DNA from 3 places in the Arthrobacter sp. P1_B11 genome. Region 1 is predicted to be linked to each of the others. Evidence: riboswitches for the same ligand, from Rfam matches in the RefSeq annotation. Region 1 holds a riboswitch; each other region holds the start of a gene.
The links. A riboswitch is a leader RNA that binds a small molecule or an ion and turns the genes downstream of it on or off. The one in region 1 is predicted to bind S-adenosylmethionine.
Positions count from the first base shown of each region.

Region 1 (9,289 bases):
CGAGGTGACCTCGTCGGCGAGATCAAAGTCGCGGCTTCTGCCCGCCGAAGCGATACGCACCACGAGGGCGCCGCCGAACGGTTTGCGCCCCATGACCTCGACGTCGGAGTCCAGGTCGATCTCTTCGGCGGCCAAGTAGCGCAGCAGCTCCGGATTTTCGTCGCTGATCCGGGTGATCCTGCCAGTATGGCCCTCGTCGAGTTCGCTCATCCGGTGGGCCAGCGGCATCTGTACCGTGCCGTCAGCGGAGGGGATGGGGTCACCGTGGGGATCCCGGGTCGGGTTGCCGAGCCTGGCCGCCATCCGTTCGATGAATGTGTCGGAGACGGCATGCTCGAGCAGCTCGGCTTCGTCGTGCACCTCATCCCAGCTGTACCCCAGGTCCTGCACCAGGTACGTCTCGATGAGCCGGTGCCGCCGGACCATGGAAAGGGCCAGGCGCATGCCCTCCTGGGTCAGGGTGATGGCGCTGTAGGGCTTGTGAAGGACCAGGCCCTGGTCCTTGAGTTTGCGGACCATCTCGGACACCGAGGAATTGGCTACGCCAAGGCGCTGGGCCAGCTGCGTCGACGTAATGGGTTTGTCCTGCCACTCCGTGAAAGAGTAGATGACCTTGACGTAGTCCTCGATCGAGGAGGATGGCGTGCTGGTCTTCACAGATCCAAGCCTACCCGTTGCGGGTGCGGCATCACGCCCTGACGGCCCGCCATGTCTGGGTGAGGTAGGGGAGGCTCAACAGTTCGCCGCGGGCGTGACCCAGATGGTCGTGGAGGTACCAGTCGAGGTTTCCGGTGACCTTGGCGCGGGTGGCCCCGTTGGCGGCGAGATAGTAGCTGCGCGTCTTGGTCAGCTCGAGGATGTCGGCCGTGGTGACCGGGTCGTCCCACCGGGTCAGGTGGCTTTCCAGGCCCGTGAATTCGGGGCCTATGGGCGGACGGAAGTCCGGCTTGTGGACATCGCCGGCGTGCATGATGCGCGAGAGTCTGTGGACCCATGGCACTGACGTATCCAGCTGGTTCCAGATCAGGCCGAGCACTCCGTCGGGTCTCAGTACCCGGGCGATTTCGGTGCTGGCCCGCAGCGGCTCGCACCAGTGCCATGCCTGTGCCACCGTCACGACGTCGAAGGCCGAGCCGGGCAGCCCCGTGTCCTCAGCGGTGCCCTCACGCGCCGCCACTGCCGGATAGGCGACGCGGAGCTGATCAAGCATGTCCGGCGAGGGATCCACGGCGCTGACCGCCAGGCCGCGTTCCACGAGCAAGGCGGTGAACTTGCCGGTACCGGCGCCTATGTCAGCAGCTGTCCGGGCGCCGGCAGGAATGATCCAGTCCGCGGACTCGGCAGGGTAGCCGGGACGGACGCGGTGGTAGTGTTCGCCGCCGTCCTGGAAACTCTGCCCGAGTTCCTGACGCCGCCACTGGTCGAGTTTGGGGCCACCGCGTGCCACGCGCCGTCTCCTTAGGGCAGGCTGAAAATTTACCCTTCGAATTTACCGCATGGAGCACCCTGGCGGAGTGCCGGGATCAGTCCAGCGCGCAGGGGGCCGCGCCGGCGGTGCCGGGGGTGTTGGGTGCCCAGTCCGGGTAGCTGCGGGTGTCGTTGGCCGGAACCCAGCGTCCCGAGTCCACCACATAGTCCCAGCCGAGGCCGGTGCGGCGCAGTTCTTCGATGCCGGCGAGGAGCCGCTGGGCGTCCTCGAGCCGCGAACCTATGCCAAAGCTGGCGCGCAGGGAGCCGGACGGAAGTCCCAGGCGCTTGAGCAGCGGGTGGGCGCAGAAGCGGCCGTCGCGGAGTCCGACGCCGTGTTCGGCGGAAAGGTAGGCCGCCACCAGGCCGGCGTCGTAGCCTTCCACTGAGAAGTTCACTACGCCGATCGTGTCGTTGTCCGCGTCGGTGTCCGAGAAGATCTGGTGCACGGTGACGCCTTCGATCCTCCGCAGCCCCTCGACGAGGAAGGACCGGATGGCCGCCTCGTGGGCGTGCCAGCGCTCCTGGTCCAGGGCAGCGACCACCTGCGTTGCGCGGGCCAGGGTGGCAGCGCCCAGGACGTTGGGCGAACCGCCTTCATGGCGGGCGGGGCCGGTGGTCCAGCTGACGCCGTCGAGCCGGGCTTCACTGACAGCGCCGCCGCCCGCAAGGTGCGGGGTGCCGGCGTCGAGCCAGTCAGGGCGTCCCACCAGGACGCCGGAACCGAACGGCGCGTAGAGCTTGTGGCCGGAAAAGGCGAGATAATCGACGTCGTCCGCGGCGATGTTGATGCGGCGGTGCGGAGCGAGCTGTGCCGCGTCCACCACGATCCGGGCGCCGAACTCGTGTGCCAGCGCGGCAAGGCGGCGGATTGGCAGTATTTCGCCGGTGACGTTGGAGGCGCCGGTCACGGCGAGGAGGCTGACGTCGCCATGCTCCAGTTCAGCCCGGAGGCTGGCGATGGTGGCCTCGAGGGTGGCGGATGCCACCACGCTGCGGTGCGGCACGCCCTGCCAGGGCAACAGGTTGGCGTGGTGCTCGATGTCGAGGTACAGGACTTCCCCCGTGTGGTGGTGGTCCTCCACCGGGAGGCAGCCTGCCAGCAGGTTGAGGGAGTCCGTGGTGTTGCGCGTGAAGATTACGGAGTCATCCGGGCGGCCGCCGACAAAGTCGCGGACGATGTTCCGGGCGTTCTCATAGACCGACGTGCTGATCTGCGATGCGTAACCCGCGCCGCGGTGCACGCTGGCGTAGAACGGCAGGATCTCGTTGAGGTAAGCCGACACCACGGACAGCGCAGGTGCCGACGCGCCGTAATCGAGGTTGGCGTAACGCACGTGGCCGCCCTGGATCAGCGGAGCCTGGATCTCGGCGCCGGTAACTGCGGCCAGCGGCCGTCCGGCAGCGGCAATGCGATCGTCGAGCAGGCCGGCGCCGGTGTTGGAGGAGAACGTTGCAGTAGTCATGGGACCTCGCTGTGAAAGGACCCCTTTGTGACGGGGATCCGCGCTTGCCGGGTCCGTTCCGGACCGGCCTGGTCGTCACCCGGGGCACCCCACCGCGAATGGAGGGTTGCCGGCCAGCAAACCGGGGTTTCGCGCTGGCACTCGTGACCTGTAAAGAGCGTAGGACATCCCGGCGGGCGATGGAAAAGGCCAACGTGAATGTTAAGCGGTTTGTTACAGCCCCGCTTCATCTGGCCGGAATGCCGAACATACGCCGGCGGACGCCCTCCTGAGGGGGCGCCCGCCGTCGATAATTCTTCGGAAAGTTTGTTGGACCGAACTACAGCAGGTCGTCCAGCTGTGGGTTGAGCCGCTTGAGGACCTCCGAATGAAGGATGGAGTTGGTGGCCAATGCGTTGCCGCCGAAGGGACCGTCGGTTCCTTCGAGTGAGGTGAAGCGGCCGCCGGCTTCCGTGACGATGGGCACCAGCGCAGCCATGTCATACAGGTTCAGTTCCGGCTCGCAGGCGATGTCCACGGACCCTTCCGCCACCATGCAGTAGGACCAGAAATCCCCGAAGGCGCGGGTGCGCCAGACGTCTTCGGTGAGGGCGAGGAACTCGTCGAGGTTCCCGCGTTCTTTCCAGCCGCCGAGGCTCGAGTAGGACAGCGAAGCGTCCGAAAGATTCGAGACATTCGAGACTTTCAGCCGGGTGGCTGCGGCAAGGGAGCGCCCCATGTAGGCGCCCGCGCCCTTGGCTGCCCACCAGCGTTTGCCGAGTGCCGGGGCGCTGACGACACCCACCACGGGCTCGCCTTCATCGACGAGCGCAATCAGCGTGGCCCACACCGGCACCCCGCGGACGAAGTTCTTGGTGCCGTCGATGGGGTCAATGATCCAGCGCCGGGAACCGTGGCCCGAACTGCCGAACTCCTCGCCGAGGACGGCATCGCGGGGGCGGGAGCGGGAGAGCTGGCCCCGGATGGACTCCTCGGCGGCTTTGTCGGCATCCGTGACCGGCGTCAGGTCGGGCTTGGTTTCGATCTTAAGGTCCAGCGCCTTGAACCGGCTCATGGTCTGGTCATCCACGGAATCCGCCAGTACATGGGCCAGTCGCAGGTCATCGTTGTAGCTCGAAGCGGGTTGGGTCATGGTTCCAAACTACCGTCAAAGGACCGGCGGGGCGGGGATGTCCGCATGCCGGAGCCGCCGGGGAGACTAGCTGACGCTTCCCAGTTCCTTGGCTTCCTGGGCCTCCATGCGCGGATCGGTGCCCAGCAGGCGGCGCAGGGACGCTAGCCTCGCAGGCCCGGAAGGGCCTGCGTGGCCGGCTTCCACCCAGGCATCCACGCCGCAGTTGACGGCGGTTGCATCGTGCTTGCAGCCGCGTTCGCAGGCTTCGGTGCCGGGCTCCAGGTCAGGGAAGGAATGCAGGATTCGGTCCGGGTCCACATGCGCGAGGCCAAACGAGCGGATCCCCGGGGTGTCGATGATCCAGCTCCCGGTGGGCGCGTCCGCGAGCTTGAGCGCGAGGGCCGACGACGACGTGTGCCGGCCGCGTCCCGTGACGGCGTTAACGCCGCCGGTTGCCCGCTCCGCGCCGGTCAATGCATTCACCATGGTGGACTTGCCGACGCCGGAGTGGCCCAGCATGACAGTCACCTTGCCGTCCAGGTGGGCGCGCAGCTGGGAGACGGCGTCAAGGTCGAGGCGTGCGGACAAGCCATCATCGGAGCGGGCGTCGATGCCCGACGCCGCAGAGTCCGCTGTGCGGCTAATGATGACGGGGAAGTCGAGATGGCGGTAGTTGTCCAGCAGCTCGGTGGGGTCCTTGACGTCTGCCTTCGTCACGAGCAGCAGCGGCTCGATGCCGGCGTCGTAGGCGGCCACCAGCGCGCGGTCGATGAAACCGGTGCGGGGCTCCGGATTGGCGGCAGCCACCACGACGACCAGCTGGTCCGCATTGGCCACCACGGCGCGTTCAATCGGGTCAGTGTCGTCCGCGCTCCGGCGCAGGAGCGTTTTCCGGGCCTGGATCTTTACGAGCCGGGCGAGCGTGTCCGGAGCACCTGACACGTCACCCACGAGGGATACGAAGTCGCCGGCCACCACGGGGGAGCGGCGGAGCTCGCGGGCCCGGGCAGCGATGATCGTCCGCTCGTCGCCGGAGTCCTCACCCACCACTGCCGTATACCGGCCACGGTCAACGGTGATGATGCGTCCGGTGACGGCATCGTCATGGCTGGGACGGTCTTTGGTGCGCGGACGGGAGCCCTTCTTGTTCGGGCGGATCCGGACGTCGGATTCGTCCCAGGACTCAGTGCTGCGTGCCACCGCTGGTCCCTGCGTTGTTCCTCTGGGTGCGGCCGGTCCGCTGTGTGAGCATGTCCGCCCACAGCTGCGGGAAGTCCGGCATGGTCTTGGCCGTTGTGCTGATGTCCTGGACTTCGACGCCCTTCACGGCCAGTCCGAGGATGGCGCCTGCAGTGGCCATCCGGTGGTCAGCGTAGCTGCGGACCACACCGCCATGGAGCTTTGCGGGCCGGATGATCAGCCCGTCGCCCGTCTCTTCGGCGTCTCCGCCCAGCCGGTTGATTTCCGTGACGAGTGCGGCGAGGCGGTCTGTCTCGTGCCCGCGGAGGTGTGCGATGCCGCTAAGCCGTGACGGGCCGGTGGCGAGGGCGCAGAGCGCCGCGACAGTGGGGGCCAGTTCGCTCGTTTCCGCGAAGTCGGCGCCCGTGATCTCGCTGCCTCCGGTGACGGTCAGCGTTCCGTCCTGCAGTGTCACGGCCGCGCCCATATCCGTCAGGATGCTCCGCCAAAGATCGCCCACCTGAGTGGTGTGTTCGGGCCAGTCCGGGATCCGCACAGTGCCGCCCGAGGCGAGGGCCGCGGCCAGGAACGGCCCGGCGTTGGACAGGTCCTGTTCGATTTTCTCATCAAAGGCACGGATCGGCCCGGGGCTGACGATCCAGTGGTTCGGAGTGGAGTTGTCCACTTCCACACCCACGCCGCGCAGCACGGCCACGGTCATGTTGATGTGGTCAAGGCTTGGGACAGCGTCTCCGGAGTGTTCGAGGTGCAGGCCTTCGGTGAAGCGTGCGCCGACGAGCAGCAGCGCGGAGACAAACTGGGATGACGCGCTCGCGTCGATGACGAGATGGCCGCCGCGGACCTCTCCCGTCCCGTCAACGCGGAAAGGCAGGGAAGAGGGTGTCCCGCCGGCGTCGCCGCGAACGGTGACGCCGAGGGCCGCCAGCGCCTCGATGATGGTTCCCATCGGCCGCTCCCGGGCGTGCGGGTCGCCGTCGAACACAGCGACACCGTGGCGCAGGGCTGCCAGAGGCGGAACGAAACGCATGACAGTGCCGGCCAGGCCGCAGTCGATGGCGACGTCCAGGGCGCCGGAACCGGACGGGATGGGCGTCACCTCGAGGTCGGGGCCGAAGGTACTGTCGCCCGGCACCTCGCGGACGTCGGCGCCGAGTTGCCGGAGCGCACCGATCATCAGCGCGGAATCCCGGGAGTGCAGCGGGGCACGCAGGCGGGAGGGCCCGTCGGCCAGCGCCGCAAGCACGAGATACCTGTTGGTCAGTGACTTCGAACCGGGGACGCGCACGGTGGCGTCCACCGGCTGCTCCGCAAACGGCGCGGGCCAGTGCGGAGCGGCGCCGGTGTGGTCAGCGGGCGCGTCCGTGATGGATCCTGTCATTCGAGCCTATGCCCCTACCGCGTGGTCTACGGCCTTGCGGACTGCCTTGTCGGCCTTGTGCAGCTTCTTTCCGGTGGTCTTGCGGGCGTCCGCGGCGAGGTGGCTTGCCGTTTTCCGGGCGTCAGCTGCGAGGTGCTCCGCGCGCCAGGCAAGGCTAGGCTTGCCCGCGGTATCAACGGAGGCCAGCAGCACGCCACCGGTAAGGGTGACGTTCTTGAGCAGCTGGTTGCGGCGGGCGTCCCGGCCTTCCTTGCTGCTGATGTCCGCACTGCGCCATTCAACGAACGCGTTCAGCGCTGAGATGATGGCCAGGAGGGTAGCGGACAACCGCGCGAACTTGCCGACGGCGAACAGGACGCCGGCGCCCACCTGGGTTCCGCCGATCACCCGGGCCAGGACCTTCTCGTTGGTCTGGAACGGAAGTGTTTCCGCGGCGCGGCGCAGGAGGGGGGACAACTGTTCCACAGTGTCGTCCGCATTCCTGAGCTTGTCCACGCCGGCGAGGACGAAACTTGAAGCCAGCATCGGCCGGGCGAGAAAACGGACAAAGGACATGAATTTCCTCCTGGATGGACGAGCCGCGGTGACTGCGGCGGAGTCGGTTCTAGTCTTGCACTTTTGCGGAATATTTGCCCGCTTGGCGTCGTTGTGCACTGCAGATCCGGAACACCCCGGGACAGCAATCCTGGACCGTTGCCGGCATCGAAACATGGTTGGGCGGCGTCCCGGACGGCCTTTTGCCGCAGAAGCCTGCGCAAGGGACCGGTCCGCGGGAGACGTGCCGCCGGACAGGGCTTTGGCGGCCTGGGGCGCACGGAGCACCCGGGGTGTCGAGTGCCCGACATGCGGGAAAGTGGAGTGGAGATGGAGCTTTGACTTTGGTGAAAGACGCTGTAGAGCTGCGGGGACCTATTGACGTGTCGGCATTTGACGTGCCGCTGGAGGAGTCCGCCGAACTTCCCTATGGCGCCAACCCTGGCCCAAGGGCAGTTCCGCGGGTGACAGTAGACTTGAAGGCAATGAGCACCGTGGATCCGGCCCTAGAGGCCACGCAAGAGGACGCAGGGAACGCCGCCGACGACATCAGCGCGCCGGAGATCAGCGCGCCGCAGGCCGCGGAGCTGGCGGAGGAAATCGACGTCGCCACTGAAAGTCCGGAGGCGCGGCGGGCCCGGTTTGAGCGCGACGCCATGCAGTACGTGGACCAGTTGTACTCGGCCGCAATGCGCATGGCCCGGAACCCGTCGGACGCGGAGGATCTCGTCCAGGAGGCCTACACCAAGGCGTTTTCGGCATTCCATCAGTACAAGCCAGGGACCAACCTGAAGGCCTGGCTGTACCGGATCCTGACGAACACCTACATCAATCTCTATCGGAAGCGGCAGCGTGAGCCGCTGCAGTCCAACTCGGACACCATCGAGGACTGGCAGCTCGCCAGGGCTGAGTCGCATACGTCCAGCGGGCTCCGTTCGGCGGAGGCAGAGGCCCTCGACCACCTGCCGGATTCGGACGTCAAGCGCGCGCTGCAGGCGATTCCGGAGGAATTCCGGCTGGCTGTCTACTTCGCCGACGTCGAAGGCTTCGCATACAAAGAAATTTCAGACATCATGAACACCCCCATCGGCACCGTCATGTCCCGGCTTCACCGCGGCCGAAAGATGCTGCGGGACATGCTCGCGGATTACGCCGCTGAACGGGGATTCAAGGCTGCTGAACCCAACGCAGCAGCGGAAAGCAACAAACAGGAGAACAGGAAATGAGCGACTGCCAGGGATTGGGCGATTGCGACGACGCCCGGATGCAACGTATCTACGAGTATCTGGATGGTGCCCTGACCCGCAGTGATATTGCGGAGATCAAACATCACCTGGACGAGTGCCCGGAATGCACGCAGCAGTATGACCTCGAGTGCGTCATCCGCAACATGGTCAAGCGGTCCTGCACGGAAGCCGCTCCGGAAAACCTCAAGAACGCAATCCTGGACAGAATCCACAGCATCCGGCCAGTGGACGCCTGACGCCGGCCACCAAAGCGAAGTGCCCCGGAACCGACAGGTTCCGGGGCACTTCGTTTAAGCTTCGGTTCAAGCCGTGGCTTAGGTGTTGGGGCGCTTCCCGTGGTTAGCGCCGCCACGCTTACGGTCACGACGTTTACGTGCACGTTTGCTCATAGCTGGCCTCCTTAATATCGGTACTCAAAAGAGCTGCCCTCAAGTCTCCCACATCACGGGACAGGCCGCGAACCGGCGCCATTGGCGGCACATTGGGGAGTCTTCACGGCTTAGGCCTTTAGTGAATTCCTGATCGAAATGCGCGCCTGCTCAAGGACTGTCCTTACAGTCTCCACTGTGACGGGGGTGATGGGATGTGCGCCCGCCCGGGTGCGGAGCTCCACCCGCAGATCGTCCCGGAAAGCCTGGAGCAGCATCTCGGCTTCCTTGAGCATGCGTTGCGCGTCAGGGGAGGACCGGGACGAGGAGCCGCGATAGTCGCCTGACGTGGCAGCAAACCGTGCGGCTTCCGCCGTGGCCGCGAGGTCGGCCCGGAGTCCCCGCATGTTGCTCCGGATGTCCGCGCGGAGGTCGTCAGCCAGCCGGCGCACGGAAGCCGAAATGTCGTTCTCCACGCCGGCGAGCTCATCCCTGCGGCCGTTCAGCTCGGCCAG
Region 1 covers NZ_JBFTZQ010000001.1:281,819-291,107, forward strand. Annotated here, with positions in the region: gene AC1D14_RS01255 (metal-dependent transcriptional regulator) at 1-657, opposite strand, end outside; gene AC1D14_RS01260 (class I SAM-dependent methyltransferase) at 689-1,447, opposite strand; gene AC1D14_RS01265 (aminotransferase class V-fold PLP-dependent enzyme) at 1,524-2,933, opposite strand; SAM riboswitch class IV at 2,969-3,082, opposite strand; gene hisN (histidinol-phosphatase) at 3,253-4,065, opposite strand; gene rsgA (ribosome small subunit-dependent GTPase A) at 4,132-5,247, opposite strand; gene aroA (3-phosphoshikimate 1-carboxyvinyltransferase) at 5,231-6,625, opposite strand; gene AC1D14_RS01285 (DoxX family protein) at 6,632-7,180, opposite strand; gene AC1D14_RS01290 (sigma-70 family RNA polymerase sigma factor) at 7,498-8,385, shown strand; gene rsrA (mycothiol system anti-sigma-R factor) at 8,382-8,642, shown strand; gene AC1D14_RS01300 (50S ribosomal protein bL37) at 8,721-8,795, opposite strand; gene AC1D14_RS01305 (PadR family transcriptional regulator) at 8,906-9,289, opposite strand, start outside.

Region 2 (9,289 bases), on a different contig from region 1:
TCCGGGCCCATGGCGCGGTGCGTCGTGGTGGCCGGGTGGGTGATGAGGGACTTGGCGTCGCCCAGGTTGTTGGAGATGTCGATGATCTTCAGCGCGTCCAGCAGCGCGAAGGCGGCTTCCTTGCCGGACCGGCCGCCCGACGTCGCGAGTTCCAGTGTGAGCACGGTGCCGCCGGCCTTCATCTGCTTTGCGGCCAGCTCGTACTGCGGGTGGGACTTCAGCAGCGGGTACTTGACCCAGCTGACGGCGGGCTGTTCTTCAAGCCATTCGGCCAGGCGCAGTGCGGTGGCCGAGGAGTGGTTTACGCGCAGCGCCATGGTCTCCAGGCCCTTCGTGAGCACCCAGGCGTTGAACGCGGAGAGTGCGGGCCCGGTGTGGCGCATGAGCTGTTTGACCGGCCCGTCGATGAATTCCTTGGTGCCGAGGATGGCGCCGCCCAGCACGCGGCCCTGGCCGTCGATGTGCTTGGTGCCGGAGTAGACGATCACGTCCGCGCCGAGGTCGCCGCAGCGCTGCAGCAGGGGTGTGGCAAAGACGTTGTCGACCACGACGGTGGCGCCGGCCGCATGGGCCAGTCCGCTGACGGCGGCGATGTCTACGATCTCCTGCATCGGGTTGGACGGCGACTCGAAGAAGACGGCGGCGGTGGGCTCCGAAAGGGCAGCGCGCCACTGCTCAAGGTCCGGTCCGTCCACGAAGACCGTCTCCACGCCCCAGCGCGGCAGGATTTCGTTCAGGATCACAAAGCAGGAGCCGAACAGCGAGCGGGCGGCCACCACACGGTCCCCGGCACCCAGCAGGGCACCCAGGGCGGTGAATACCGCCGACATGCCGGACGCCGTCGCAAAGCACGCCTCGGTGCCCTCGAGCAGGCGGAGGCGTTCCTGGAAGGTGGCCACGGACGGGTTGCCGTAGCGGGAGTAGACGAAGCGTTCGTCCTCGCCTGTGAAGGCCCGCTCGGCCGCGGCAGCGGACTCGTACACGAAGCCCGAGGTCAGGAAGATGGGTTCGGTGGTTTCCTGGAAGTTGGTGCGGTCCAGCCCGCCGCGGACGGCCTGGGTTTCGGGGCTCCAGCCGGCGGCATCTTGATTGAAGGTCACTTAGTTCTTTCCCAGGTTCGTTGGGAGGCCGCGGTTCTTCCAGCCGTTGACGGTGCGCTCGCCGTAACGGTCCGGTTCGCCTTCAAAGCCTTCGAGGACGTTATACGAGGTGAAGCCCGCCTGGGTCGCTGCGACGGCGGCCGCGATGGAGCGCTGGCCGGACCGGCAGAGGAAAACGAGCTCCGTGGAGGTGTCCGCCGGAGCCTGCTGCTTCAGCTGCTCGATGAATGCAGGGTTGGGGATGCCGCCCGGGAAGGTCCACTGGATGAACAGCGGGTCATTCCGCTGATCGTTTGCGGTTGCGGTTTCCGGGATGCCGATGTGGGCCCATTCGCCCTCGGTGCGGACGTCCACCAGGATGGCGCCGTCTTCGAGTTTGGCCCATGCCTCCTGCGGCGTGAGGTCTCCCGCGTAGCTCATGCGTGGCCCTCGAATGCTTCGGCGTTGAGGTCATCGTCCGAGTCCAGCCGGTCCACGGCGGTGGCCACCGCTGCGTCGGCCGTGGCGATGGCGGCGGGCAGGATCACGGCCTGCGCCACGATCACGTCCCTGCCGTTGAAGGCGGCTGCGGGGCTGCCGTGCAGCACATACCCCTCCGCCAGGGCAGCGGAGATGCGTTCACAGAAGTCGCGGTTGTCCGGCCCCGTGATGAGGCGGTAGGACAGCTTTTTCTCAGGTTTGTCCTGCTGGGACGGCAGGGTGTCGCCGGCGGGGGCGTCCGACATGACGGATCTCCTTCTCTCACGCTTGCAGCTCGAAGTGGTCGATATGCCGAGTATTCACCTGAGGCACCCCGCCGCGAAAGGGAGGGTTGCCGACCGGCCAGTCAGGGCTTGGCGCCGGTTCTCATTACTCCCCAAAAACGTAACACCGACGACGGCGGCTGGCACCGCCGCCGTCGTCATGTTCCGTAACGCTCGACGCCGGTTGCTTCGGTTACAAAGCCGCTGGCCGGGGGGATAATGACGGGAGATGAACCACCGTAACGCCGGATGAAACCAGGCAACAGTGAACGCGTCGAACGCCAATACAGTCAGTCCCATGCTGCATTTTGGATGGTTTGTGGGCCACGGCTTTGGTGTGCAGGGCTGGGGGACGCCGGGCTACGGCATCGGCTACGACTGGAAGAAGCCCTCGCTGTACCAGCATGCCGTGCGGGAGTTCGAGCGGGCGGGCCTTGACCTGTTCATCATCGAGGACTCCCTCACCGTCCCGGACACCTACGGCGGCAGCGCGGAGGTGAGCCTGGCGCAGGCATCCTTCGCGCCGAAGCACGATCCGCTGGCCCTCGTGCCGTACCTGCTGTCCGCCACCGAGCACCTGGGGATCGTGCCGACTGTCAGTGCCTCGTTCTATCCGCCGTTCACCGCGGCCCGGCTGCTGGCCACGCTCCAGCACTTCTCCAACGGGCAGCTGGGCTGGAACGTGGTGACGTCCGGCAGCGACCTCGCCGCCCAGAACTACGGCCTGGACCAGCAGATCGAGCACGACCTCCGCTACGAGAAGGCCGAGGAGTTCGTGGACGTGGTCCGGAAGCTTTGGCGGAGCTGGGACGGGGACGCCATCGTGGAGGACGCCCAGGGCGGCGTCTTCGCTGACCACACCAAGGTCCGGCCCATCCACCACGCCGGCGAGTTCTTCAAGGTCCGGGGTCCGCTGAACACGGCACCCCTGCCGGAGGAGCCCGTGCTGGTGCAGGCCGGGGCTTCCCCGCGCGGCAAGGCGTTCGCCGGTGGCAATGCCGACGTCGCGATTGCGCTGGCCCGCGGAGCCGACGGCATGAAGGCGTACCGCGACTCCATCCGCTCCGAGGCGGCCGCCGCCGGCCGGAACCCGGACGACGTCAAGGTGCTGTTCGTGCTCAAACCCACTGTGGTGGGCTCCAAAGCAGAGGCGGAGGACTTGCGTGCCGCGCGGAAGGAACTCACGCAGCGGGACATCGACAGCCAGCTCAACTCGATCTCATACCTGTCCGTCATCGACTTCAAACAGTTCGACCTGGACGAGCCCTTGCCGGACCTCACCACCAACAGCAACCAGGGAACGCTGGAGCACTTCTCCAAGGCTGCCCCGCCGGGCTCGACCCTCCGTGAAGTCCTGCAGGCCCGGAGCGGCGGCGCGGGGGACAGCATCGTCGGCACAGCCGAGGAAATCGCGGACCACCTTGAGGAAACGGGCGCCGCGGTGGGCGGGGACGGCTTCCTCTTCTCCGGCTTCGTTGACCCGGCCACTGTCCACGGGGTGCTGGACAAACTCGCGCCGGTGCTCCGGCGCCGGGGACTGCTGCGGACGAGCTACGGTGACGGCGGGTTCCGCCGGAACCTGCTGGATTTTTAGTGCCATGGCCGGAGTCAGAGCGTCCGGGGGCCTTTTGCCGGGAGTCCGGAGGGGCAGCTTCCTGATCGGAACGGCGCACCTCCGCGCCGCCGACGTCGCGCAGGCCGCCGCTGATCCGTCAGTGGAAGTCGTCCTGAGTGCGGAAGCAACGGAGCTCATGGGGCTGTCCCGCGACGTGGTCCAGGCTGCCATCGATTCCGGCCACAGGGTCTATGGGCTCAATACGCTGCTGGGATCGGGCCGGGACACGGCTGTGGAGGAGGAGTCCATCCTTGCCTACCAGGTTCAGGTGGTCCGCTACCACCACAGCGGCGTGGGGGCGCTGCTCGCGCCGGATGAAGTGCGCGCCGTCATGCTCGCGAGGCTCGTCGGTTTCACCCGCGGCGGCTCGGGCGTCCGCCCCGAAACAGCCAGATTCTATGCCGAACTGCTCAACCGGGGAGTGGTTCCTGCCGTTCCACGCGACGGTTCCGTGGGCTCCTCTGACCTGACGCAGCTGGCCGCGGTGGCCGCCGTCGCCATCGGCGAGGGGCAGGCGCTGGCCCCCGACGGCAGTCTGGTGGCCGGTGCCGCTGCGCTCGCCGAGGCCGGCCTTGAGCCGCTGGTCCTGGCCCCTGGCGAGGCACTGGCGCTGGTCAGCGCCAACTCCTACTCAATCGGCGCCGGCGCGCTCGAGCTCGGCCGGCTCCTGCGGTTTGCCGACCTCGCGGATACCGCTCTGGCCCTGTCGCTGGAGGCAACCGCAAGGTACGACGGCGGCGGGAACCTCAGCCCGTTTTCGCCGGCCGTGCAGTCGGCCAAGGCGGTGGACGGCCAAAGAATCTCGGCCGCCAATGTCCGGCGGCTGGTGCGCGGCGGCTGGCTGGAGGACCCACGGCGTGAAGCCTCGGTGCAGGATGCCTTGTCCTTCCGTGCCGCGCCGCAGACGCACGGAGCCTTCCGCGCCCAGATCACCGCCCTTGCCGATGCGCTCGAGGTGGAGCTCAACGGCCGGGGCGACAACCCGCTGACGGATGTGGTCGCCGGCCGGATGGTTTCCGGCGGGAACTTCCAGCCGATGCAGCTGGCGCTGGCCTTCGAAGCCCTGCGCCTGGGACTGGCGCACGTGGGCATCAGCAGTGAACGGCGGATCGCCAAGCTCTACCCGCCGCAGCGGCTCATCCGGCAGCTGAACCTGGCGGCGGCCCGCAGCGGCACGGCCCTGGCGTCCGAGGAACTGCCGGGCCTGCTCTGGTATTCGGCCGCGGGGATGGCGGCCGAACTGAAGTTCCTCGCGGCGCCTGCAACACTGGGCGCCCCCACGCTGTCCGCCGATGTGGAGGACCACTCGACGCTGGCCCCGCTGGCGCTCCAGCAGCTGGAGCGCTCGGTGGAGGTCGCCGGCAGACTCCTCACGATCGAGGCGCTGACGGCCGCCTATCTGCTGGCGGAAGCGCAGTCAGCGCACACCCGCGGGAGCGAGTCCGCGGATGAGGTGCGGCCGCTCGGCAAGGGGACCGGCGTCGTCGTCGTCCTTTTATCAAAGCTGCTGGCCGAGCAGCTGCCGGCGGCAGCCCTAGTGGAGCGGGGACGGGACGAACTGGGGGAACTGCTGGCGGTGCTCCCGGAGCTGCGACTCCCGCCGCCGGGTGACGTGGACGGGTCGGGAGGAGAAACATGAGCACCATGACAGGCAGGCACGAGCCGCCACGGCATGCGGCGCCAGTCGTGGATCTGGGGGCAGACGCCGGGTCCGTGCTGGCGAAGGTGGGCAACACGCCGCTGGTGCCCCTGCCCGTGCTGAGCCGGGGCCTTGGCAGCACGGTTTTCGCCAAGCTGGAATCGGAGAACCCGGGCGGGTCCATCAAGGACCGGACGGCCCTGAGCATGGTCCGCGCGGCCGAGCGCAGCGGCGAGCTGCAGCCCGGCGGCACGATTGTGGAGAGCACGTCAGGGAACACCGGGATCGGGCTGGCCCTGATCGGAGCCCTCACCGGGCATCCAGTGGTGGTGGTGACAGGCGAGTCCATCTCCACGGAAAAACTTGAGGCGCTGCGGCGCTATGGTGCACAGGTCCTGTTCACGGACTGGAGCGCCCCGTCGGATTCGCCGGCAAATGCGAGGGCGGTTGCTGCCCGCATCACCGCCGAAACCCCGGGCGCGTGGCGGCCGCTGCAGTTCGACAATCCAGCCAACCCGCGGGCGCACTACGACGGGACGGCCCCGGAAATCTGGGAGCAGACGGCTGGAAGGATCACGCACTTCGTGGCGGGGGTCGGCACCGGGGGCACCATCACGGGGAACGGCCGGTACCTGAAAGAGAAGTCCGCCGGCCACGTGGAGGTGATCGGCGCCGATCCGTACGGCTCGGTCTACAGCGGCGGTCACCCCGGACAGATCCTGGTGGACGGCGTGGGCAACTCCTGGCCCAGGCCCGACTGGCCGAAGGTCTTTGACCGCGGCCTCCTGGACCGGTTTCTCCGGATCCCGAACGACGAGGTGTACACCACGCTGCACCGGCTGCTCAATGAGGAGGGCCTGTCCCTGGGACCGTCCTCGGGGCTGACCGTGGCCGCAGCACTCCGCGTGGCGCGGGCGGCGCCGCGCGGGTCAGTGGTGGTGGCGATAGCTCCGGACACCGGCAGCAATTACCTGAGCAAGGCCTTTAATCCTGTGTGGCTGGCGGACAACCACATCCATCTGGCCGCGGACCTGGCAGAGGAGTAGTTCCCCGGCCCGCATCTGCTTGCATCAGGAAGCGGGGCCCTTTGTCAGGAAGCGGGGCCGCTCGCGGCGGACTCGCGTTCAGACTCTGTCCAGGCGTTCCAGTCCAGCGGGTGCACCGACGGCCGGCCCAGGAGATAACCCTGCGCCGCAACGATGCCGAGCTCGGTGACCGCAGCGAGTTCGGCCAGGGTTTCGACGCCCTGTACCGCGAAGGCGGCACCGATGTGACTGGCGAGTTCGGCCATGGCGGTGACTCGGGTCCGCTGTCCCTCCGAGCGATCGATGTCCGCGATGAACCCGCGGTCCAGCTTGATGATATCGGGGTGGAGTTCCAGGACCTGGTCCATGGAGGTGAATCCGGCGCCGGCGCCGTCCACGGCAATCTGCAGTCCGCGGCGGCGGAGCGGTGCCAGGGCTGCGGTCAGCGACTGGTACTGGTCTCGGGGGACTGCGCCGTTCAGCTCGATGACGATCCGGTCGAGGGCCAGCTGGGAATGCTCCAGCAAACCCTGGATCCGGGGATCCATGCACGTGGCCGGCGTGAGGTTCAGCGCGATGAAGAGGTGCGCGGGGACCGTCTGGGCTGCGGTGAGTGCCCGGAGCAGGGCGGCGATTTCGAGATCGGTACCAAGACCAACGGATTCTGCCTCGGTGAACCAGTGGTCGGCGCTGGCGCCGTCATCGCTGACGAACCGGGTGAGGGCCTCGACGCCGATCACGTTCCCGGCCGGAAGGCTGCGGATCGGCTGGAAGGCCGTCATGAGCATCTTGTCGCCAAGGACGGCTTCGATCCGGTTCCTGCTGCGCCGCGTGAATGGAACCGGGACAGGCTCGGCTGCCCGGATTGGCACAACTTCGGCCCCTTCATCCTCGCTGTTGGTGATCGCTGTGGTCGCAGTGAGGTGCTGGAGGAGCGCACGTTCGGGGTGATCGGGATGCGCCGCCACCAGCTCGCGGAGTTTGCTGCGGGTCCAGTCGCTCTCAGGATCGGACTCCGCCAGCAGGACGTCGATAATTTCCTGGGCCTGCCAGCGCACAGTTATTTCACCCACGTCACCTGGCAAGGCTGCCTGGGCCCCCCGGCCCTCGGTGGGTAGTGAGTTTGTCAATGAAGGAAGGGAGGTTTCATCCCTGGACATCGGCTATTCCTTTATGGATACTCGCTCCGGCTGAGCCCGGAACCGGGCCCTGCTCCGCTGCATCCCTGCGGGATGTGGCGGGCGGGCCGTTCTAGAAGCGTACAACGGCTGTGAGCGACTTGTCTGCTTTATTCAGTACCCACATTTCACGTGCAACTTTACGCGCATCAGGGCAGCGGCCTTGGGCCGAGGTCCTTCGCGGCCGGGCCTTGGATGACGGCGCCGTCGATGGCGAACCGGGAACCGTGGCAGGGGCAGTCCCAGCTCACGTCCTCCGCGTTGAACCCGACGGTGCAGCCGAGGTGGGTGCAGACAGCCGAGACGGCCTGAACCCTCCCCGCGGGGTCGGTATAGACAGCTGTCAGCTCTCCGTCCAGGTCAACCACCGTTCCTGCTCCGGGCGCAGGGATTGCGAGGTAGGGCTGGACAGCCGGCCCGGGAGCCGCACTGTCCGGCGGGGCGTCCTCCGCCCGGGATTGTGCCGCCGCCGTCATGGGCGTGGGCCGGCTGCTGTCAAACATCGCCGCCCAGGGGTTGTGCCGGCCGCAGAGGGCGTCCGTGAGGATGAGCGCAGCGGCGGTGCCGTTGGTCAGGCCCCATTTGCGCAGCCCGGTGATCACGTGGACGTGCTTGGCGTCGGGGAACAGGGGGCCGACGTAAGGCAACCCGTCCACGGGCATGGCGTCCTGGGTGGACCAGCGGTAGGCGGCCTCGCCGGCTCCGAGGCGCTCGCGGGAGAAGGACGCCAGCCGGGCATACCGCGGGGCGGAGTCGCCGCCGTCGGACACCCGGTGCCCCTCACCTCCGGTGAGCACGTAACTGGCGCCATCGACGTCGACGGTCAGGATGGAGCGCATCGGCTCGTCAACGCTGATGAAGGTGGCATCCAGGGTTGGCCCGCCGGCGCGGCTGGCGACGATGTAGGAGCGGTGCGGGTAACACCGCGCGTCGAAGGATCCCCGGTCCCCGAACGGCACATTCGTGGCCACGATGACGTCCCTTGCCCGGACGGAACCTTGCTCGGTGTCCACCACGGCCGGCCCGCCGTCCCGGAGGCCCACGGCCCGGGTCTCCTCGAACACGAAGCTGCCGTCGCCGTCGACCGCGTCGGCGAGGCCCTGAAGGTACTTGAGTGCGTGGAGCTGCGCCTGGCCGTCGAAGCGGACGGCGCCCCGTACTGGAAAGGGCAAGGGAACATCGGTGGTGAAGGAAGACGGCAGGCCGAGCCCGGCAGCGAGGTCGGCTTCTGTCCTGACCAGGTCCAGGGCCGCCTGCGATTCTGCGTAGGTGTAGTTGGCCACGCGCCGGAAGCCGCAGTCGATGCGTTCCTCCGACACTGTGCGGGCTATGTGCTCGAGCGCGGCCTGGTTGGCCTGCCCGTAGGTGCGCGCGGTGGCGTTACCGTGGCTTTCAGCGAGTTCGGAGTACACGAGCCGGTGCAGCGACGTGACTTTGCCGGTGGTGTGGCCCGTGACTCCGGTGCCCACCCGCGCCGCCTCGATGACCGCGACGGTCTGGCCGGCACGCTTGAGGGCCAACGCCGCCGTCAGCCCAGCCACGCCGCCGCCGATCACCGCAACATCGACCTCGACGTCGGCATCCAGCTGCGGATAGCCGGTGGTTCCGGCGGTCGCCACCCAGAGGGACACCGGCTTGCCTTCGGTCCGCTCAGTCACGGCCCCACCTTTCCTCGGGCGGGGCCTGCCGGCGAGGACCGCTCACGTGTATGACATGTCCGGCTCATTGCCGCTGTCGTCCTGCACCCAGGTGGTGAAGTCCGCCAGCGACATGAAGCAGTAGTAATCGCAGTACCGCAGGTTCTTTTTCTCCGCCTTGCTCATGACAGTTATTCGTCACCCGCGGCTGCAAGGATGGCGGCCGGCTACCAACACGGCCAATGGCAACCAGGGTTATCCAGTCCATGTGAGCTCCTCCTGTGCCAGACCATACCTGTAACGCGTCCGGGAAGGAACGGGCTCGAAGCTACGCGTTGGCGGGACGCGCGCG
Region 2 covers NZ_JBFTZQ010000010.1:66,737-76,025, forward strand. Annotated here, with positions in the region: gene AC1D14_RS10575 (O-succinylhomoserine sulfhydrylase) at 1-1,100, opposite strand, end outside; gene AC1D14_RS10580 (rhodanese-like domain-containing protein) at 1,101-1,520, opposite strand; gene AC1D14_RS10585 (DUF1737 domain-containing protein) at 1,517-1,825, opposite strand; SAM riboswitch class IV at 1,839-1,954, opposite strand; gene AC1D14_RS10590 (NtaA/DmoA family FMN-dependent monooxygenase) at 2,142-3,437, shown strand; gene AC1D14_RS10595 (aromatic amino acid ammonia-lyase) at 3,442-5,097, shown strand; gene AC1D14_RS10600 (PLP-dependent cysteine synthase family protein) at 5,094-6,143, shown strand; gene AC1D14_RS10605 (EAL domain-containing protein) at 6,188-7,195, opposite strand; gene AC1D14_RS10610 (FAD-dependent oxidoreductase) at 7,450-8,958, opposite strand; gene AC1D14_RS10615 (hypothetical protein) at 9,001-9,123, opposite strand; gene AC1D14_RS10620 (alpha/beta fold hydrolase) at 9,266-9,289, opposite strand, start outside.
Region 2: linked by a shared signal. The riboswitch ahead of AC1D14_RS10585 (DUF1737 domain-containing protein) and the one ahead of AC1D14_RS01265 (aminotransferase class V-fold PLP-dependent enzyme) in region 1 are both predicted to bind S-adenosylmethionine.

Region 3 (9,289 bases), on a different contig from region 1:
ATGGCGAGCGTCCGGTTCATCTGCGGCACCCAGGACCTCCACCTGCAGCTTGAAGCCCGCGTGTCGAAGTTCCTTGGCACCGAGGACACCATCCTGTTCTCCAGCTGCTTCGACGCCAACGGCGGCGTTTTCGAATCGCTGTTCGGCCCGGAAGACGCCGTCATCTCCGACGCACTGAACCACGCCTCGATCATCGACGGCATCCGGCTCTGCAAGGCGCAGCGCTTCCGCTACGCCAACCAGGACATGGCAGACCTTGAGGCGAAACTCATCGAAGCGAAGGACGCCCGCCGGAAAATCATCGTCACGGACGGCGTCTTCTCCATGGACGGCTACCTTGCGCCGCTGGAGGCCATCTGCGACCTCGCCGAAAAGCACGATGCCCTGGTGATGGTGGATGACTCCCACGCCGTGGGCTTCATGGGCGCCACCGGAGCGGGAACCCCGGAACACGCCGGCGTGTCTGACCGGGTGGACATCTATACCGGCACGTTCGGCAAGGCACTCGGCGGCGCCTCGGGCGGCTACGTCTCCGGCCGCAGCGAAGTGGTGGCGATGCTCAGGCAGAAAGCCCGCCCGTACCTGTTCTCCAACTCCCTGGCCCCGGCCATCGTTTCGGCCACCATCAAGGCACTGGACCTTGTGGAGACCTCCGGTGAGCTGCGGACCCGGCTGTTCGAGAACGCGGAACTGTTCCGCCGCCGCATGACGGAGGAGGGTTTTGACCTGCTCGACGGCGAACACGCGATCGTTCCGGTGATGTTCGGCGATGCCGTCGTTGCAGCAAAAGTGGCCGACCAGATGCTGCAGAACGGCGTCTTCGTTACGGCCTTCAGCTTCCCCGTGGTGCCGCGCGGCGCGGCCCGCATCCGCGTGCAGCTGTCCGCGGCGCACAGCGCCGACGACGTCGAAACCTGCGTGCGGGCGTTCGTCAAGAGCCGGAACGCCGTCGCCGCCTAGCATCTGCAAGGGTGCCTAACATCTGCAAGGATGTAGCCATGGCAGCAACTTATGACGTGGTGATCGTTGGAGGCGGGATCGCGGGACTGTCCCTGGCATCCGCCCTGGCCGGAAAATGCAGCGTGGCACTGGTCGAAGCCGAGCAGCAGTTGGCGTACCACACCTCCTCCCGCTCGGCCCGGCAGCTCATCCCCAGCTACGGCCCGCCCGTGGTCCAGGAGCTGACGGTCCGCACCCTGGAGCTGATCGCGGCCAGGGATGCCTCGCTGCCCGAACCTGTGCTGTCCCCGCGGAGCTTCATGCTGGTCGGCAACGAGGAAACCGTCAGGGCCGAAGCCAGCGGCCACATGCGGATGGTCAGCCACGCGGAAGCGCTGGCGCTGTGTCCTGTCCTGGAACCAGGGTCATTCTCCGCTGCAGGCCTGGACACGGGATCGTTCGGCTGCAACGCGCCGGTCCTGCTTGACGACCACCGGGCACGGGCCGAAGGTGCGGGCGTGGACATCATCACCGGCGCGCGGCTGCATTCGGCGCAGCGGCTTGGCAGCGGCTGGGAGATCGGCGCTGGCCAGGAGGCCTTCCAGACCGGCGTCGTGGTCAACGCGGCCGGGGCATGGGCGGACGAAGTGGCCGTGGTCAGCGGCGTGGAAAAGCTCGGACTCCAGCCGTACCGGCGCACGGCGGCGATTGTCGGCGTCGAGCATTCCCTGCCTGTTGGAAGCCCCATGGTGGCGGCAGCGGACGACTCCTTCTACTTTCGGCGGGAGGGCAACGATGTTCTTGTCTCGCCGTCGGAACACGTCGCCAGCGGGCCGGAGGATGCCCGGCCGTTCCCCGGCGATGTCGAACGGCTCATAGCCCGCCTCAACACCTTGACCACGCTGGGGATCAGCGCCGTCCGCACTGCATGGACCGGCCTGCGCACCGAAGCGGCCGATGGCGTCCCCGTCGTGGGCTTCGACGCCGAGGCCACCGGATTCTATTGGCTGGCTGGCCAGGGCGGGTACGGCTTCCAGACTTCGTCTGCGATTGCCGAGCTCGCAGCGGCACAAATCCTCACCGGACCCCAAAATGGCACCGGACAGGCCACCAGTCCGGAATCCCGGACAGCGGACGCGCTGGCCGCGACGCGCTGGTCCATCCGGCGCTGAAGAATGGGTTCATGACTACCCTCATTACCAACCTCGGCGAGCTGATGACCCAGGACCAGGACCACCGCGTCCTCCGGAATGCCGCCGTGGTGATCGAGGGGGAGCGGATCGCCTGGCTCGGGGCGGCGGCGGACGCACCGGCGGCGGACGAGTCGGTGGACGCCGGCGGCAGGGCCCTTCTGCCTGGCTGGGTGGACTCGCACACGCACCTCATTTTCGCCGGTGACCGGACGGCGGAGTTCGAAGCCCGGATGGCCGGAGAGATCTACAGCGCAGGCGGCATCGCCGTCACTACAGGAGCAACGCGCAGCACCGGGGACTACGACCTCACCCGGCTCGCGATGGGCCGCGTGGCGGAAGCGGTGTCGCAGGGCACCACGTATGTGGAGACTAAGACAGGGTACGGCCTGGACGTTGAGCAGGAGGCGCGCAGCGCACGGATCGCGTCGACAGTGGCCGATGAAGTCACGTACCTCGGTGCGCACCTGGTGCCTGCGGACATGGACGCCGACGAGTACACCGACCTCGTGTGCGGCCCGATGCTGGATGCGGTCCGCCCGTACGTGACGTGGGCCGACGTGTTTTGCGAACGGGGCGCCTTTACCGAGGAGCAGTCGCGCCGTGTGCTTCAGGCCTGCCGCGACGCCGGACTCGGGCTGCGCGTCCACGGCAACCAGCTGGGTCCGGGCGCGGGCGTCCAGCTCGCAGTGGAGTTCCGTGCGGCCAGCGTGGACCATGTGAACTATCTGTCCGATGAGGATGTGGAGGCGCTGGCCGCCAGCTGGTCCGGCTGGAGTGCGGGGGCAGGTGCCGGTTCGGATAATCGCGGCACCGTGGCCACCTGCCTGCCGGCGTGCGACCTTTCCACCCGGCAGCCCCTGGCGCCCGCCCGCCGGCTCCTGGATGCCGGCGTGCCAGTGGCCCTGGCCTCCAACTGCAATCCCGGGACGTCGTACACGAGCTCCATGGCATACTGTGTCACCACTGCAGTGCTGCAGATGCGGCTGAGTGTCCACGAAGCGGTCCGCGCGGCGACGTACGGCGGGGCCCTTGCGCTGGGGCGCGAGTCCGGGACCGACATCGACGGCGAACGCGCGGTGGGCTCGATCGCCGTCGGGCACCGGGCTGACTTGCACCTGCTCAACGCACCGTCGGCCACGCACCTGGCCTACCGGCCGGGCATGCCGCTGACGCACGCGGTCTGGCGCGCCGGAGTGCGCGAGAGGTAACCCTGATCCCTGGGGATAATGACGGGAACTGATCGTTTAGGGTCTGTTACAATCAACAAACGTCACTTTCTGGTGACGGTTTGATCCCCGAGAGGCTAGCTACGCATGACCCGCACCGACCGACTGACGGCAATCCTTGATCTCCTTGCCGAAACCGGGCAGGTGGAGGTGGAGGAAATCGTCACCCAGCTCGGCGTTTCGCCGGCAACGGCCCGGCGGGATCTGGACAGCCTGGCCAACCGGCGTCTGCTGACCCGGACCCGGGGCGGAGCCACAACAGGTGCCCTCGCCTACGACCTGCCCGGCCGGTACAACCGGGACGACCACGCGGCCGCCAAGCAGCAGATTGCCCTCGCCGCCTCCGCGCTTATCGCGCCCGGCATGGTCATCGGCCTCTGCGGCGGCACCACCAGTACCGCCCTCGCGCAGATCCTGGCAACCCGCGAGGACCTCAATTCCCCGTCCAACCAGCCCACGCTGACGGTGGTTACCAACGCCATCAACATCGCCGCGCAGCTGGCGGTGCGGCCCAACATCAAGGTTATGGTGACCGGCGGCATCCTGAACCCGCGGTCCTATGAGCTTGTGGGCCCCTACACGGACATCATCATGCAGAAGGTGGTGCTGGATATCGCGTTCATCGGCGTCAACGGCATTGATCCCGAAGTGGGACCCACCAATACCGGAGAAGGCGAAGCCTCCGTCAACGCGCTGCTCGCCAGCAGGGCCAGCATTTCCTATGTCCTTGCGGACTCTTCCAAGGTGGGCCGTCGGGCTTTCGCGACTATGGACGGGTACGCGTTCACGCGGCTGATTACCGATTCGGGCATCTCGGCCCAGGACAAAGCCGCCTTTGAAGCCATCGGCACGGACGTCATTGTGGCGCCGGAAACGCCCCGCACACGCAAGTCCTAAGGCCGCTCCGGCCCAGGGAGAACCGATCAGGGCCCAACCGATCAGGCCCTAGAAGAACACGGGAGGCGCGTCGAGCACTGTCTCGTCCACGCGGCGCTGCACCCATTGCGTGAACGGCTGGTCGAGTTCGTACTTGCCGTCCTCGGTGCGCATCAGCATGCGGATCTCAGCGTTGTCCGGGTTGTTCAGCGACTCGAAGTATTCTACGGACCAGTGGAACCAGCGCATGCAGAACAGGCGCATGGTGAGGCCGTGCGTGACAAGGAGGGTATTGGCGGAGTAGTCCGGCTTGGCCCAGTGGCGGTAAAGAGTCTCCATGAATGACGAAATGCGGTCGTAGACGTCCGACCCGGACTCGCCCTCCCGGAAGCGGTAGAAGAAATGCCCGTAGGCGTTGCGCAGTTCTTTCTGGTCCTCGATTTCGCCGGCTATTTGGAAATTCGCCCAGTCCTGCTCACGGAGCCGCGGCTCCTCGACGACCCGTTCCGTGAGGGAGCCAAGGTTGAGCGCTTCGAGTGTCTGGTAGGCGCGCAGGTAGGGCGAGACGTAGACGGACACCTCTTGGCCGTCCAGCTCGCGCCGGATGCGCTCACCGGCAGCCTTGGCCTGCTCAATACCCAGGGGAGTCAGCGGAATCCGGTAGTCGGGCACCCTGTTGTAAATGGAGGTGTCGGCATTGGCGGCGGACTGGCCGTGCCGGATCATGATGATTTTCCCGGGCGCACTCATACTTCCCCAGCATAGGGGCCGCCGCGGAGGAGGCAGGTTCCTGAAGTAATACAGTGTCCGGAAGCCAAACAGGAAAGTACCAGCAACTGCAGGCAAGATAGGAACATGTTGGTTCCTTCCCGCCGTCGCCTGCGGATCGAAGTCTGGATAGTCCTGGGACTGTCGTTGGGGCAGTCCGCCGTGTACTCCGTGGTGCAACTCCTGGACAAGATGACCCGGGCGCCGCTGGCGCAGGGCACGTCCACGCTGAACCGCTCGCAAAGTACACGGGAATATTTCGATCTGACGTACCAACTCCTGGATATCATCTTCGCGCTGGTGCCCGTCTTGCTGGTGATCTATTTCCTGACGGAGCACCGCCAGACGAAGGCAGGAACGGGCTATGTGGGTGGCTCTGCATTCCAGAAGCTGGGTTTCAATTTCGCCCGCCCCGGAAGGGACCTGCTGCAGGGCGTCGGGCTGGCCGCTTTGATCGGCATACCATCGCTGGGCCTCTACGCGGCAGGGCGGGCGCTGGGCATCACGACGGCGATCATCCCCAGTGCCCTGAACGCGTACTGGTGGACGGTTCCCGTGCTGATTCTCTCCGCGGTGCGGCACGCGGTCGTCGAGGAAGTCATCGTGGTGGGCTACCTCCTGGACCGGTTCGGGAAGTTCGGCTGGTCCGTGCCGCTGTCAATCTTTGCCAGTTCCATGCTCCGCGGCAGCTACCACCTGTATCAAGGGTTCGGGCCCTTCATTGGCAACGCCATCATGGGCGTGGTGTTCGCCTGGGTCTACACCAAAACCCGACGGGTGATGCCACTGGTCATAGCCCATGCACTGCTGGACATTGTGGCGTTCGTCGGCTTCAGCCTGTTCGGAAAGGCCGTCGGGCTGGGCTAAGCATTGGGTAACTAGGCGTTAAAGTAATTCGGCCGCCATCGGTGGGTGACGTCGTTGGCACCCGCTGATGGCGGCCGAAGCTTGTTGGCAGCGCGCTGCGTCAGATTGTGACGGCGCCCGCTGCAGTTTCAAACGTGACGGACAGGATGCCCGGGGTTCCGTGCGGAGCGACCCAGTTCACGGCGACGTCCTCGAGGGGCCGCTCTACGGGTTCGCCGAGCCATTCGGTAACGCGCTCGGCGGAGCCTGCGATGGTGAGACTGGACATCTTGACGTTGCTGTCATAGGCGTTGGACGGGTGAAGCCCCGGATCGCCTTCCCACTTGAGCATGTACGGAACCTGCGGGTCTGCAATGAGGCCCAGGATTCCGATCTGCTTCCACACGAGTTCACGGCCGTCCGGGAACTTGCGGTTGCCGTTGACGGCGGAACGTCCCAGACGGTCCTCAAACGGGGCGAGGTCGTCCACTTCGACGCACCATCCCATCCAGCCGCCACCGGCAGCGGACCGTGCGCGCACGGCCTGCCCGAACGGAGCTTTATCCGACGCCGGGTGGTCCAGGACCTCCACGACCTCAAGGTACTTGTGCCCGGCGAGCGGGATAATCATGTTCCGGGTTCCGAAACGGGGGTGCACTCCACCCTTCACGGCTTCGACGCCGAGGGCGGACGAAATACGTTCGGTGGTGGCAGCCAGGCCATCGTGTTCACAGGCGTAAGAGACGTGATCCATGCGCATGCCCTCATCTTGGCATCTTGTGACGCGGCTCTCAGCTAAGGGAAGCCTAACCCTCATGGGACGTCCGGGTTTGCGGAAGTTTCGTCGCAAGCTTTGAACGGCTCTGGCTCCCGATGGTGTTGCCGGGAGTCACACAGCCGTCACAATCTTCGCGTGGGCGGCGCCCTCTTTCGTAAACTTGCCCTAGGTCATGAGTGCCAGCAACAGCCCCGGCTTGCTGGCCGGCAACCCTCCTTCCGCGGTGGGGTGCCCCGGGTGAAGACCTGGCCCGCCGGTCAGCTGGCGGCGGGCAAGCGCGTAGAAGAGGTTTACCTATGACGATTTCCGTTACCCGCACAGAAGTTCCGAATGTCGAAGTTACGGATGGCGCTGCGGTTCCCGGTGGCACTGCGGTTACGGACGGCACGGCAGTTAAGGATGGGACAGTCCAGTACGTCAACATCGGCAACCTTGAGCTCGAGGCCGGCGGATTCCTGCCCGACGTCACCCTCGCCTATGAAACCTGGGGGACGCTCAACGAGGACTGCTCGAACGCCATTCTCGTGGAGCACGCCCTGACGGGCAGCACGCACGTTACCCGCGGCACGGACGACGAAGAAGGCTGGTGGGAGCAGCTGGCCGGTCCCGGCGCCCCGGCGGATACGGACAGGTTTTTCGTCGTCTCCATCAACATCGTCGGCGGCTGCTACGGATCCACGGGGCCGTCGTCGGCTGCTCCGGACGGCAGGCCGTGGGGTTCACGCTTCCCGCTGGTCACGCTCCGCGACACCACCGCGGCCGAAGCGCGGCTTGCGGACCAGCTGGGCATCAGCAGCTGGTACGCCGTCCTTGGCGGCTCCATGGGCGGAGCCCGGGCGCTGGAGTGGGCCGTCACCTACCCGGAGCGGGTGCGGCGCTGCGGCGTTATTTCCATCGGCGCCAGCAGCACGGCCGAACAGATCGCCTTCGCACAGGCACAGACGCTGGCGATCCGGCAGGATCCTCACTTCAACGGCGGCGACTACTACGCCGGCCCGGTGCCCGAGGCCGGACTGGCGCTGGCACGGCGGATTGCGCACATCACCTACCGGTCCGCGCAGGAGCTGGATTTCCGGTTTGGCCGGAACGCCCAGGCCAGCGAGGCGCCGTTGCGGGCGGATGCCCTTGCTGCCCGCGGCCGGTACCAGGTGGAAAGCTACCTGGACCACCAGGGGAGCAAGCTCGTGGGGCGCTTCGATGCCAACAGTTACATTGCAATCACCGAAGCGCTGATGAGCCACGACATCTGCCGCGGGCGCGGATCGCTGAAGGAGACTCTGGCGCGGACCACCGCCGACTTCTTTATTGCGGCCGTAAACACAGACCGGCTTTACTTCCCCTCGCAGTCCCGGGAGCTTGCAGACGCACTGCCGGGTGACGTGGACGTCCATGTGATCGAGGCGCCGATCGGCCATGATGGCTTCCTCACCGAGATCGGGCAGCTGGACGCGCAGCTCCGGGGAGTCTTTTTCGCCTGAATCTTGCCTGAATCTTCGCCTGAGCCGACGCTGAGCGGACGCTGCACCCAAGCTGGACAGCTTGGCGCCAGCACCTCCCGAATGTGCATTTATGCAGATGCGTTCTGCACTTTTTGTCGTTGAGCTTGCAGCAATGGCAGACCATACTCGTTGGAACCGGTGATTCGTGGTGCACATCACACACGTCCGCCAAAGTCAGGTCCCAGTGGCGTCGAGGGAGACGCCGAAGGAGTTCACAATGAGTACGGAAAACTCCGCCGCAAGGCGCGTAGAGGAACCCGATGTCAAGGCATCAGGCCTAAAGAAAGTCGTTACGGCCTCCATGGCCGGCACAGTAGTCGAGTGGTATGAGTTCTTCCTCTATGCCTCCGCAGCCACCCTGGTGTTCGGCAAGATGTTCTTCCCCAATTCGGGGACGGAGCTGGACGGGATCATCGCCGCATTCGTCACGTACGCGGTCGGCTTCGTTGCCCGGCCTATCGGCGGCATCGTCTTCGGCCACTTCGGGGACAAGTTCGGCCGGAAGCAGCTGCTCCAGCTGAGCATCATTCTCGTGGGCATTTCCACGTTTGCGATGGGCTGCCTGCCCAGCTTTGCGCAGATCGGCTACTGGGCACCGGCCCTGTTGGTGTTCCTGCGCTTCGTCCAGGGCTTCGCCGTCGGCGGCGAATGGGGCGGCGCAGTGCTCCTCGTGGCAGAGCACAGCCCGAACAAGTCGCGCGGGTTCTGGGCCAGCTGGCCGCAGTCCGCCGTGCCGATGGGCAACCTGCTGGCCACCGGCGTCCTCTTCACCCTTTCCTCCACGCTGTCGTCCGGGGACTTCCTCGGCTGGGGCTGGCGCGTTGCGTTCTGGCTCTCCGCGGTGATCGTCATCATCGGCTACTACATCCGCACCAAGGTCCAGGACGCACCCATCTTCCTGGAGGCCCGCAAGGAAGTCACGGTCGAGAAGAAGGGCTACGGCGTAGCCGAAGTGTTTAAGCGCTACCCGCGCGGCGTCTTCACTGCCATGGGACTGCGGTTCGCGGAGAACATCCTCTACTACCTCGTCGTTACGTTCTCCATCACGTACCTGAAGGTCGTGGTCCAGACCGACACTGCCCGGATCCTGCTCCTGCTGCTCGTGGCCCACTTCATCCACTTCTGCGCCGTGCCGCTCGTGGGCAAGCTCTCCGACTCGCTCGG
Region 3 covers NZ_JBFTZQ010000002.1:29,520-38,808, reverse strand. Annotated here, with positions in the region: gene AC1D14_RS02415 (glycine C-acetyltransferase) at 1-960, shown strand, start outside; gene AC1D14_RS02410 (NAD(P)/FAD-dependent oxidoreductase) at 999-2,111, shown strand; gene hutI (imidazolonepropionase) at 2,123-3,340, shown strand; gene AC1D14_RS02400 (DeoR/GlpR family DNA-binding transcription regulator) at 3,446-4,255, shown strand; gene AC1D14_RS02395 (histidine phosphatase family protein) at 4,304-4,984, opposite strand; gene AC1D14_RS02390 (CPBP family intramembrane glutamic endopeptidase) at 5,090-5,869, shown strand; gene AC1D14_RS02385 (VOC family protein) at 5,970-6,608, opposite strand; SAM riboswitch class IV at 6,795-6,910, shown strand; gene metX (homoserine O-acetyltransferase MetX) at 6,923-8,104, shown strand; gene AC1D14_RS02375 (MFS transporter) at 8,343-9,289, shown strand, end outside.
Region 3: linked by a shared signal. The riboswitch ahead of metX (homoserine O-acetyltransferase MetX) and the one ahead of AC1D14_RS01265 (aminotransferase class V-fold PLP-dependent enzyme) in region 1 are both predicted to bind S-adenosylmethionine.